3 regions of the Alcanivorax sp. IL2 genome follow, and region 3 is predicted to be linked to each of the others. Evidence: predicted binding sites of a transcription regulator. Region 3 holds the regulator's gene; each other region holds the start of a gene.
The links. The regulator sigma-54, encoded in region 3, starts transcription at its own class of promoters, with help from an activator protein. The targets are predictions, from matches to a motif close to TGGCACNNNNNTTGCTNT.
Positions count from the first base shown of each region.

Region 1: the regulator sigma-54 is predicted to act here: its motif matches at 2,129-2,146, upstream of ACMG4N_RS06945 (TorF family putative porin).
Region 2: the regulator sigma-54 is predicted to act here: its motif matches at 1,497-1,514, upstream of glnA (glutamate--ammonia ligase).

Region 1 is NZ_CP179932.1:1,478,960-1,482,582, forward strand. It holds gene ACMG4N_RS06940 (endonuclease/exonuclease/phosphatase family protein) at 347-1,201, shown strand; gene ACMG4N_RS06945 (TorF family putative porin) at 1,350-2,054, opposite strand; gene ACMG4N_RS06950 (hypothetical protein) at 2,272-2,742, opposite strand; gene ACMG4N_RS06955 (M14 family zinc carboxypeptidase) at 2,938-3,623, opposite strand, start outside.
Region 2 is NZ_CP179932.1:1,090,180-1,093,802, reverse strand. It holds gene glnA (glutamate--ammonia ligase) at 1-1,381, opposite strand, end outside; gene ACMG4N_RS05140 (sulfurtransferase TusA family protein) at 1,611-1,862, opposite strand; gene ACMG4N_RS05135 (tRNA (5-methylaminomethyl-2-thiouridylate)-methyltransferase) at 2,018-3,115, opposite strand; gene ACMG4N_RS05130 (metallophosphoesterase) at 3,272-3,623, shown strand, end outside.
Region 3 is NZ_CP179932.1:3,339,415-3,343,037, forward strand. It holds gene lptB (LPS export ABC transporter ATP-binding protein) at 1-482, shown strand, start outside; gene ACMG4N_RS15370 (RNA polymerase factor sigma-54) at 745-2,211, shown strand; gene hpf (ribosome hibernation-promoting factor, HPF/YfiA family) at 2,251-2,553, shown strand; gene ptsN (PTS IIA-like nitrogen regulatory protein PtsN) at 2,570-3,043, shown strand; gene rapZ (RNase adapter RapZ) at 3,141-3,623, shown strand, end outside.

The DNA.
Region 1 (3,623 bases), 1.7 Mb from region 3:
GCCGGATCGGTGCAGTTCGCCTTAGGCTCAGTGGCACCCTACGCTATTGGCTGCGGTCAGGGGTTCAGGGGCCTGTCATCCGGAAGCAAGTTCCGGGGCAAGCCAGTTTCCGCTAATTCGCGAAGGTCTTTTAGCTGACGCCGAAAGCTTGACGCTCGGCCACGCAGCATTTCGGGTGTGTCTTATATCTCGTCCTCTTTTCCTACACAAACCTCCGCGTTTTCTACTGTTGCGATGTGCTAGGCGTTCATACACTGCCTGCATGCGATATCTGATTTTTTGTTTATGTTTGCTGGTCGCGACCGGGCTGTGGGCGGATTGCCGAGGCCTTGCTCCCGACCGTGGTGTGCCCGCCCCCGCAGCGGATGAATGGACTCTGGCGACGCTGAACCTGTGGCGGCTTCGCGATACCCGCAAAGACAGCCGGCTGGATGAACCGCTTTCCGAGGCTGTGTTGAACAGGCGAATACAGGCGCTGGCTGGGTTTATTGCCGGCCCTTTGCAGGCGCCCCATATGCTGGCTGTTCAGGAAGTGGAAAATCGTGAGTTACTCGAGGCCCTGGCGGTACGCCTTGCCAGGCACGGCTGGCGTTACCGCGTCGCACTGAAAGAGGGCAATGACCCTTCCGGCATGGATGTGGGGCTGCTTTATCGGCAGCCGGTACGGATTGTGTCGGTAGAAAGCCTGTTTGCGGAGCAGGAATTTCACGGCCACTCACTGTTTTCCCGTCCGCCCTTGCACGTGACTGTGCGCTCTCCTCGGCAGTTGCAGTTGGTCGTCGTGCACTTGCGTAGTGCGCGAGGTCTGCACAAGTCACGGGTTCGGCAAAAAAGGCAGCGTCAGGCCGCGTTGCTGGCCAGCTGGGCCATTGAGCAAAGTGGGTCGTTGATAATGGCCGGTGATTTCAACAGCACCTGGGGCGCCGGGCGTATCTCGGCAAGCTATAGGCGTTTTGCGCAATCCGGTCTGTTCAATCTGTGGCAACGGCTGCCAAAGCGGGAACGTTACAGTTTTCGTCACCGTTGCCGACCACAGGCCCTGGACCATATCTGGGTGTCACCGGATTTGGAAACGTCTGTCAGCACAATGGCGGTAAGCCGTGGCAATGCAGGTCGCTATCACAGCCTCTATGGCAGCCAGGGGGTGGCGCCGGTATCGGATCATGATGCGCTGGTAGTGTACTTTTCTGCAGAGAGGTAACGACAGGTTTGGCGTGTTGCCTGAAGCGCGGGGGATGTTGCGTGGAAGGTAAAAAGACGCCGCGGGGTTGCTTGCGTGTTTGCGAGGACCAGGGAGAGCCCCGCGGCGTTAAACAGTGAGCGGCGTGAGCCGCCCGTTTTCTTGGTGCTTACAGAGCGAACTCGTAGGCAACGCTCAATACTACGTCGTCATCCCAAGTGTCGACGCCATTCACGTCTTCCTGATCTACGATCTTGGATGCCGTGAAGGTGAATTGCTCGGTAACGGCGTAGCTGAGATCCACGTGCGTGTAATCTGCGAGAGTGCCGTCTACCTCAGGGTCACCGTCGTAATCGTAATAACCTGCGCTAATGCCGTATTTGTCGTAGCCGTAGCCCAGCGCAAAGTAGTCATCTTTGTAGTCTACGGCATCGTCGCCACGGCCAACTTCGCCAACACCGATGAAAGCATCAGCGCTGAAACCGGCAAAGCCTAGACCAAGATGGACTTCCTCAAAGTCCGCGCTGGAAGCCGGGTCCGGCGCAGTGGTGCCACCGGTCGTGTAATTATAGTCGATGTAGCTGATGTCGTAGCTCAGACCTTCAATCTCGCCACCGAAACCGGCGTACAGGTCGTACTCGGTGTCGTCGGTTTCAGAAGATGCCCAGGCACCAGCGTACAGACCGGAAGTGTGGGAGTAGTCAACGCTACCGTACACCGCAGCGCCGTCGGTCAGTTGCTGACCACGCCACAAGTACTGGCTGGAAGCGCCCAGGGTACCACTGACTTCAGCAGCAGCGATGGCCGGAGCCAGGCTGGCAGCCACGATGGAAGCGGCCAAAACGGTTTTCTTCAGACCAAATACGTTTTTCATGTGCAACCCTCTTAACAAGTCTAATTCGTTCAATGTGCGCTGGTGACGCACCGCCTTTTCGGCTCGAAAAAGATATTGCAGAGAGCGTGCCAACTATTTTTTGTTTATATAAAACAGCGGCTTGATGGTTTCGTAGGAAGAAAAAGGGGGTTTAACAAAGGGGAAACAGACAATGCGGTGCGCGAAATTGGTGCTGCGCACCGCATTGGTGCGCATATTATGGGCACTGCCAGTCCGTGAGCACGGCATCCACACTGGCGCCGCTGGCGTCTTTCAGTGACAAACCACATTGACCGTTCTCATGGACAAAGTGCGCCTGGTAGTCGCCGCCGGCCTGAGGGGCAAACTGCAGGGCTACTTTGCAGCGGTCACGGCTATTGTCAGCCTGACGGCGGTTATAGATGACGCCGATGCGGGTAGCCGGGGCAATATCGACCGTAGTGGTGACCTGGGGGCTTTTCTTCATTGTTTTCAGTAAATCGTCCAGGGCTCCTCCGCTAACCGGGTTTTGCGACAGCGCGTATTCCGTTGATTTGAAGCCCTTGCCGGGCACACAGACCACCGGTTGAGCGGCTGTATTGTTGCTGGTGAAGGTGACCTGGGCGGTATCTCCACTGGTCGGTGGCTGGTAATTCAGGTGCTGACAGCCGGCCAGCAGGGCCAGGGGGGCAAGTATCAGGGCTTTCATGGTGTGTCCTTATCGAGGCGTTTGGCAAAGTGTAAGTCAGCCGGGCGGCGGACCCAATGGGCTTTTCTGTTGCAAGGTCGGGGCCATGAATGGATGGTGGCCTCGCAGATGGCGTGAGAAACCTGTGTAGGAGCTTGCTTGCAAGCGAAGGGAGGCGAATTCGCTTGCAAGCAAGCTCCTACAAAAGATCAGCGGTTAGTCAGCGTCCCCGAACCAGTGCGCAATGGCCTGTCGGGTCAGTGCCGGTTTTTCCCGGGTAGTGGGCAGCCAGTTGCCGGCGTTGGCAGTCATGGCGGTGAGAAACTCGAACAGGGGCAGGTGCTGACGCAGTACCCGGTGATGGCGGTGGCCGATTACCGGGTTGAAGTATCCGAAGAAATCCAGCATCTGCCGCGGGTTCTTGCGCACCCATAGCCAGGAGCCCATTTCCAGGGTGAACGGCAGGAAGGTGTGATGCGGTGCCCGTTCCTGGGCGTCGTCGTAAAGGTAGTCCCACAGATCACCATGGGTGGTGTAGTTCACTGACTGTGGCTCGATCAGGTAGGGATGATGGTGAGGGTAGGTGTCCTCAAAATGCTGTTTGAGCCGGAATACTTCGCCGATATGGGGAATGGGGCGATGGCTGCGGGCGTAACAGCACCAGATCCGGTCGCGTCGGCCAAAGCCGCTGTGACAGTCCAGGCTCATGGAAAATGGAGCCGGCATCAGCTTTTCGCGTACCACGCGAGCCACGGCCTGGGCTTCCGGCTCCATGGGGTTGCCACTTTTCCCCCGGTACCAGGGCAGATGGCGACTGATGCGGTGGCCGCCCACCAGAAAGGGCACCCTGCCCATGGCATCAATAGGGGCGTTACGCATCAGATCCACGCCATTGGGGTTGC
Region 2 (3,623 bases), 1.3 Mb from region 3:
CGACCGGGTGCGGGGTCATGTTCAGACGCTCGATCTCACCACGCTTCAGGGAGATGTAGCCTTCGATCATGTCCTTGGTGAACACGTCACCTTCGGTCAGGAAGTCCATGTCGGCTTCCAGACAATCCAGGGCCATGGTCAGGGTGTGCGCCACGGTCGGGATGTCTTTCGCTTCTTCAGCCGGCAGATCGTACAGATCCTTGTCCATGGCGTCGCCAGGGTGCAGCTTGTTCTTGATACCGTCCAGGCCAGCCATCAGCAGTGCCGCGAAGCACAGGTAGGGGTTGGCAGACGGATCAGGGAAGCGTGCTTCGATACGACGGGCCTTGGCACTGCTCACGAACGGAATACGGATGGAAGCAGAACGGTTACGGGCAGAGTAAGCCAGCATTACCGGGGCTTCGAAACCGGGCACCAGACGCTTGTAGGAGTTGGTGGAACCGTTGGTGAAGGCGTTCAGGGCACGGGCGTGCTTGATGATGCCGCCAATGAAGTACAGCGCTTCGTCGGACAGGCCAGCGTAGCCGTCACCGGCGAACAGGTTCTTGCCGTCTTTGGCCAGGGACACGTGAACGTGCATACCGGAGCCGTTATCGCCGATCAGCGGCTTGGGCATGAAGGTAGCTGTCTTGCCGTAGGCGTGGGCCACGTTATGTGTGCAGTACTTGAGGATCTGCACTTCGTCAGCCTTGGCGGTCAGGGTGTTGGCGCCAACACCGATCTCACACTGGCCAGCAGTGCCCACTTCGTGGTGGTGAACTTCGATCTTCAGCCCCATGGACTCCATGGCAGAACACATGGCGCCACGCAGGTCGTGCAGGCTATCTACCGGCGGAACCGGGAAGTAGCCGCCTTTCACGCCCGGACGGTGACCAATGTTGCCACCTTCGAAGTCTTCGTGGGAAACCCACGCGGCTTCTTCGGAGTGAATGTTGTACATGGAACCCTGCATGTCGGATTTCCACTGCACGGAATCGAATACGAAGAATTCCGGCTCCGGACCGAACAGCGCGGAATCCGCGATGCCGGTAGCCTTCAGGTACTCTTCAGCACGCTTGGCAACAGAACGCGGGTCACGCTCGTAACCGGTCATGGTGTTCGGCTCGAGAATGTCACAACGCAGGTTAACGGTGGCCACGTCAGTGAACGGGTCCAGCACGGCAGTAGAGTCGTCAGGCATCATCACCATGTCGGACTCGTTGATGCCTTTCCAGCCAGCAATGGAAGAGCCATCGAACATTTTGCCATCCTGGAAGAAATCTTCGTCGATTTCGCCCACGGGGAGGGTTACGTGCTGCTCCTTACCACGGCTATCGGTGAAGCGCAGGTCCACCCATTTCACATCATTATCTTTAATCAGCTTGAGGGTCTTTTCAGACATTGTCGTGCGTCCTCCTAAGGAACAGCGGGTTTGTCTCTGGCTCATCGCCCCGCCCCGCATCAGGGCAGAACAGAGAGCCGGTATTCTCGGCCACCAGGCCTGCTTTGCCAATAGGGAGGCAAGTTCCATGCCAGCCCTTTTTTAGCGCATTTGACGCCAAAATACAGAATCAAGGGAAAAATAGCACCTTACGGTGCGTTACTGTGGTGCACTGCACCATTTTGTTGCACTAAAATAGTGCACCGCTGTCCTCGCCTACCCGCAGGACCACAAACACCTCATTGCCCGCCTCGCCGGTTTCCACCACCTCGTGCCCGTTGATCCGGCACCAGGCAGGGATATCGCTCAGCGCGCCGGGGTCCGTGCATACCACTCGCAGGCAATCACCGGAGGCCAGGGTGCGCACCTTGTTCTGCGTCTTGATCACCGGCATGGGACACAGCATGCGGCGCACATCCAGTTCGTGAAAAGCTTCGGTCATCAGGAATCCTTGGCTTCTAGCTTCTAGCTTCTAGCTTCTAGCTTCTAGCTTCTAGCTTCTAGCTTCTAGCTTCTAAAGATGGTGCCGCGCTCCAAACGAAGCACAACCCCAGCAACATTGTTTGTTTTCCTCGCAGCTAACAGCTCATCGCTGCTTTACCCTACATTCCAGGCCAACGGCACCGCATCCGGGTGAAACGGCTCAACAGTCACCTGGCGCGCCACACCATCCGGGCTGCGCACTTCCAGGGTAACCTCATCCGACGAACGCCCCTTGGAATAACGGGCCACAATCGCCGCCGCCTGCTGCATTTCCTCATCATTCTGGAAATTGCCATCCACCAGGGCCAAAGGCCCCGGGCAGCTCACCGTAGTGATGCTGGTAAACTGGTAGCGATATCCCTCCAGGAAACGGTTCTCACCTTCCTCCCGGCTGATGATCAGCTTTAAGTGGGGCTGCGGACGGATATGACGCCCCACCTTTAACAGCATGATGTCATCCAGTTCGTAGCGACGCTCGTTGCGGGCCTTCCACAGATCCGCCAGCTTGTTGGAATAGGATTCGTCGGTAAGGAAGCAGCAACCGCCGGCGGGCTGGGCAAAGTCATCCAGCCCGAACTTCTTGGCCAGGGCCATTTGCGGTTTGCGGCTGCGGCCGGAAAAATCGTGCAGGGACTCCCGGTCTACCCAGCCTTCACGTTCTGGCAGGGTAGCCGGCAAGTTCTTCGCGCATAGCGGTCGCAGCAGACGCTCGTCGGCGCCGGATTCCGCGCTGATAATCGGCATGGTGGCCTTGCGCTGGCTTTTCGGGCGCTGGCCGATCACCTCGCCCGTGACGATAAAATCAAACCCCCGATCTCCGGCAAACTCCCGGGCCTTGTTGATCATCAGGGTGGCCTGGTTGACCATGAAAATCTTGCAGTCCAGGCAGGGATTCAGGTTGGCCCCGTAGCCATGCCTGGGGTTGAGCACCACATCCTTGTACTCCTCGGAGATATCAATGATGTGCATCTTGATGCCAAGCTGCTCGGCCACCCACAGGGCGTTGTTGCGCTTTTCCTTATCCTTGTCTTTCTTGCGGATGGCATGGGTATGGCCTTCCACACAGAAACCGGTAAAGAAATTCACGCCTTCCACCTCTATCCCCTGCTCCTGCATCACCTTGACGGCCAGCATGGAGTCCAGTCCGCCGGACACCAGTGCGATAGCGCGGCGCTTAATCGGTTGGATTGACTCAGTTACAGAAGACGTCATGTGAAAAAACCTGCTGCCTTGATCGGCGCTCAAAAAATGGGCGGCGAAGTATAGCAATCACGCCCTCCTGACGCACCCTTCACCCAGGCCCGGCTGTCACCTGAGGGTCATATCGCTGGTCCAGACTCGACATTCCTGGCCACCCCACGGGGCTCCATGCAATTTCGCCTACTGCTACAACTGCTGACCCTGCTCATCGCCGCCGCCAGTCTGGGCTGGTGGTGGCACACTCCTCATGGCCCGTGGCTGCTACACAAGGAGCCCCTGGCCGGGCAGCGTCTGTGCGTAATCGGTGATGGCGGCTGGGGTAACGCCCCCTCTATGGCGGTGGGCCGGGCACTGGTGCTGCTGGACTGCGATCAGGTGCGCTACCTGGGTGACCTGGTCTACCCGGACGGCATCACCAGCCCGGAGGATCCGCTGCTGGAAAGTCGTTTCTTTGCCCCGCTTGGCCCGGCTCTGGATGCCGGTATTCCGGTTTATCTGGTGCTGGGCAACCACGACTGGA
Region 3 (3,623 bases):
ACTTGCCCCAGGAAGCCAGCATCTTCCGCCGCCTGACCGTGGAAGAGAACATCATGGCGATCCTGGAAACCCGCAAGGAGCTGAGCAAGGCGGAGCGTCACGAACGCATGGAAAGCCTGCTCAAGGAATTCCATATCACCCACATCCGTGATTCCCTGGGTATGAGCCTGTCCGGCGGTGAGCGGCGCCGGGCAGAAATCGCCCGCGGCCTGGCCACCGACCCGGATTTCATCCTGCTGGATGAACCCTTCGCCGGCGTGGACCCGATTTCCGTGAACGACATCAAGGGCATCATCCGCCATCTGAAAGAGCGCGGCATCGGCGTACTGATCACCGACCACAACGTGCGCGAAACCCTGGATATCTGCGACACCGCCTACATCGTCAGCGCCGGCCATATCATCGCCTCCGGCGATGCGGACACCATTCTTGGCAACCAGCAGGTGCGGGATGTGTATCTGGGGGCCGATTTCAGGCTGTAAAAGGCAGTAAATAGTTAATAGTGAACAGTTAACAGCTCGCGGCCGGGGCATGCACTATTTTTGAGCAAGCCGCCGCGCCCATAGCTTGTTCGCGACGGAAAGGCTTGAAACACAGAAAACCTGCCCCGCGCGCTGTTAACTATTAACTGTTCACTGTTAACTACCTTCCTCCTAGCACACAACCACCATTGGCACAAATATTGCTTGCCTTATGCATAGGCTGTTATTCTCAGGTTTTGGGGATGACACCAGTCTGAGCAGTATGAAGCCAAGCCTACAACTACAAATCGGCCAGCAGCTGACCATGACTCCGCAGCTGCAGCAGGCTATACGCCTCCTGCAGCTCTCCACGCTGGACCTGCGTCAAGAGATTCAGCAGGCCGTGGAAAGTAATCCGTTGCTGGAGCTGGCCGATGATTTCGGTGACGAATCCCTGCCTGACGCTGACGAGGAACGTCAGGACGACCAGGAGCTGGATACCGAGCGTGACGATGCCCTGGAAGAGTTCGTGGATGACGAACCCGGCATCGAAACGGAATGGGACGATGTTTATTCCGGCCAGACCAGCAGCGCCTCCAGCGCCCTCCCCGACGATGCCGACGACTGGCAGCAGCGCCATAGTGTGGCCGGCAATCTACAGGACCACCTGCTCTGGCAACTGAATCTGACCCCCATGAGCGATGTGGACCGCATTATCGCCATGACCATCATCGAATCCCTGGACGATCGCGGCTACCTGACCGTCACCGTGGACGACATCGTGGCGATGATGAACGCCCAGGATGACCTGCTCACCGAAGGTGACGAGCTGGAAGCCGATGAAGTCCTGGCTGTGCAGCACCGCCTGCAACAATTCGACCCGGTGGGAGTTGCCAGTCTGGATCTGGCCGACTGCCTGCGGGTGCAGCTGCGCCAACTGCCCACGGACACGCCCTTTCTGGACTATGCCCTGGCCCTGCTCGGGCATCTCGAGCTACTGGAAAAGCACGACTACGCCGCCCTGCGCCGGGTACTGCAGATCAGCGAAGAAAACCTGCTGGACGCCCTCTCGCTGCTACGCACCCTGGACCCGGCTCCCGGCGAACAGATTGGGGAAAGCCAGGTGGATTACGCGGTGCCGGACGTGATCGTACGCCAGCACCAGGGGCGCTGGCAGGTCAGCCTGAACGAGGAGGTGCTGCCCAAGGTCAATTTGCAGCAGCAGTACGCCTCCATGGCCCGCAAGGCCGGTGGCGAGGATGGCCAGTACCTGCGCAACTGCGTGCAAGAAGCCAAGTGGTTCATCAAGAGCCTGCAAAGCCGCCACGACACCCTGCTGAAGGTGGCAACCCGCATCGTTGACGTTCAGCAGGACTTCTTCGACTATGGGGAAGAGGCCATGAAACCCCTGGTTCTGGCCGACATTGCCGACGCCGTCGAGATGCACGAATCGACCATCAGTCGGGTCACCAACCAGAAATACATGATGACACCCCGCGGCGTCTTTGAGTTGAAGTATTTCTTCTCCAGCCACGTGGGAACAGACGGCGGCGGTGAGTGTTCCTCCACCGCTATTCGTGCCATTATTAAGAAGCTGGTCGCTGCCGAGAATCCCCGCAAACCGCTCAGCGACAACAAGCTTGCAAGCTTGCTGAATGAGCAGGGAATCAATGTAGCGCGCCGGACAGTCGCCAAGTACCGTGAGGCGATGAGAATACCGTCATCCAGCGCCCGCAAGCGTTTGGTGTAGGCGCCGGGACGGCCCAACGAGCAGGTAAAGGAGCCAGCCATGCAAATTAATATCAGCGGTCATCACCTGGAAATTACCGATGCTTTGCGAGCCTACGTAGGAGACAAATTCTCCCGTCTTGAACGGCATTTCGACCAGATTACCAGTGTCCAGGTGATCCTTTCCCCGGAACCCAAGACCCACAAGGCGGAATCCACTATCCATATTTCCGGGGCCGACGTCTTCGCCACCGCTGAAGCAGTCGACATGTACGCTGCCATCGACAAGCTGACGGACAAGCTCGACCGCCAGATCCTCAAACACAAGGAAAAGGCCGTCAGCCACAAGCACGGCGGCCACTGAACCCAAAGCGACAATTATGCGAGTTCGCGAACTACTCACCGAAGCACGCACCCATAGCGAGGTGCAGGCCAGCAGCAAGAAACAGCTGCTGGACCAGGTTGCGCAGCTGGCCGCGGCCGGCTGCGACAGCCTCAACGAACAGGAGGTCTTCGACGCCCTGGTAGCCCGGGAAAAGCTGGGCTCCACGGGCATCGGTGAAGGCATCGCCATTCCTCACTGTCGTCTTGGTCACTGCCAGCAACCCATCGGGCTGCTGCTGAAACTCTCTACCCCCATCGATTTTGACGCCGTTGACGGTCGCCCGGTAGATCTGGTTTTTGTACTGCTGGTTCCCCAGGAAAACCCGGAACAGCACCTGAAAACCCTCAGCCACCTGGCGTCCCTGTTCAACGACGACGATTACCGTGCCGAGCTGCGATTGAGCAAGAACGACCACCACCTTTATCACACCGCCGTGGAATCCGAAGCGGAGCTGCGACTGGCATCATGAAGGAACGCAACACGCTTTCAGGCATCACCCGGGACATCCCCTCGTCTATCCATTTTGCGTGCCAACGTGCTGCAAATAGCGTGCAAGCGGTGCAACCATGAAACTCACCATCATCAGCGGCCGATCCGGCTCGGGGAAAACCACCGCCCTGCAAGCCATGGAAGACCAGAACTACTACTGCGTCGACAACCTGCCGGTGGGCATGCTCCCGACACTTGCGGAACAGCTTGACCAGGGCGAGCTCCCCATAGAGCGAGCGGCAGTAGGCATTGATGCGCGCAACCTGCCCACCCAGTTACTGGCTTTTGACGCCATCCTGGATGCACTGCACCAGCAGCAGGTAAAGACCGAAATTATTTATCTGGATGCGGACGACAACACTCTGCTCAAGCGCTTCAGCGCCACCCGCCGGCGACACCCGCTGGGCGCCCAGCAAGGCTCCGTGGAAGCAGCCATCCAGCATGAGCGGGAATTGCTGTCCAATATCCGCCTGCGCGCCGACCTGGTGATCGACACCAGCAACTATGACGTTCACAGCCTGCGTAACCTGATGCGCGAACGGGTAGCCAATCGCAGCGCC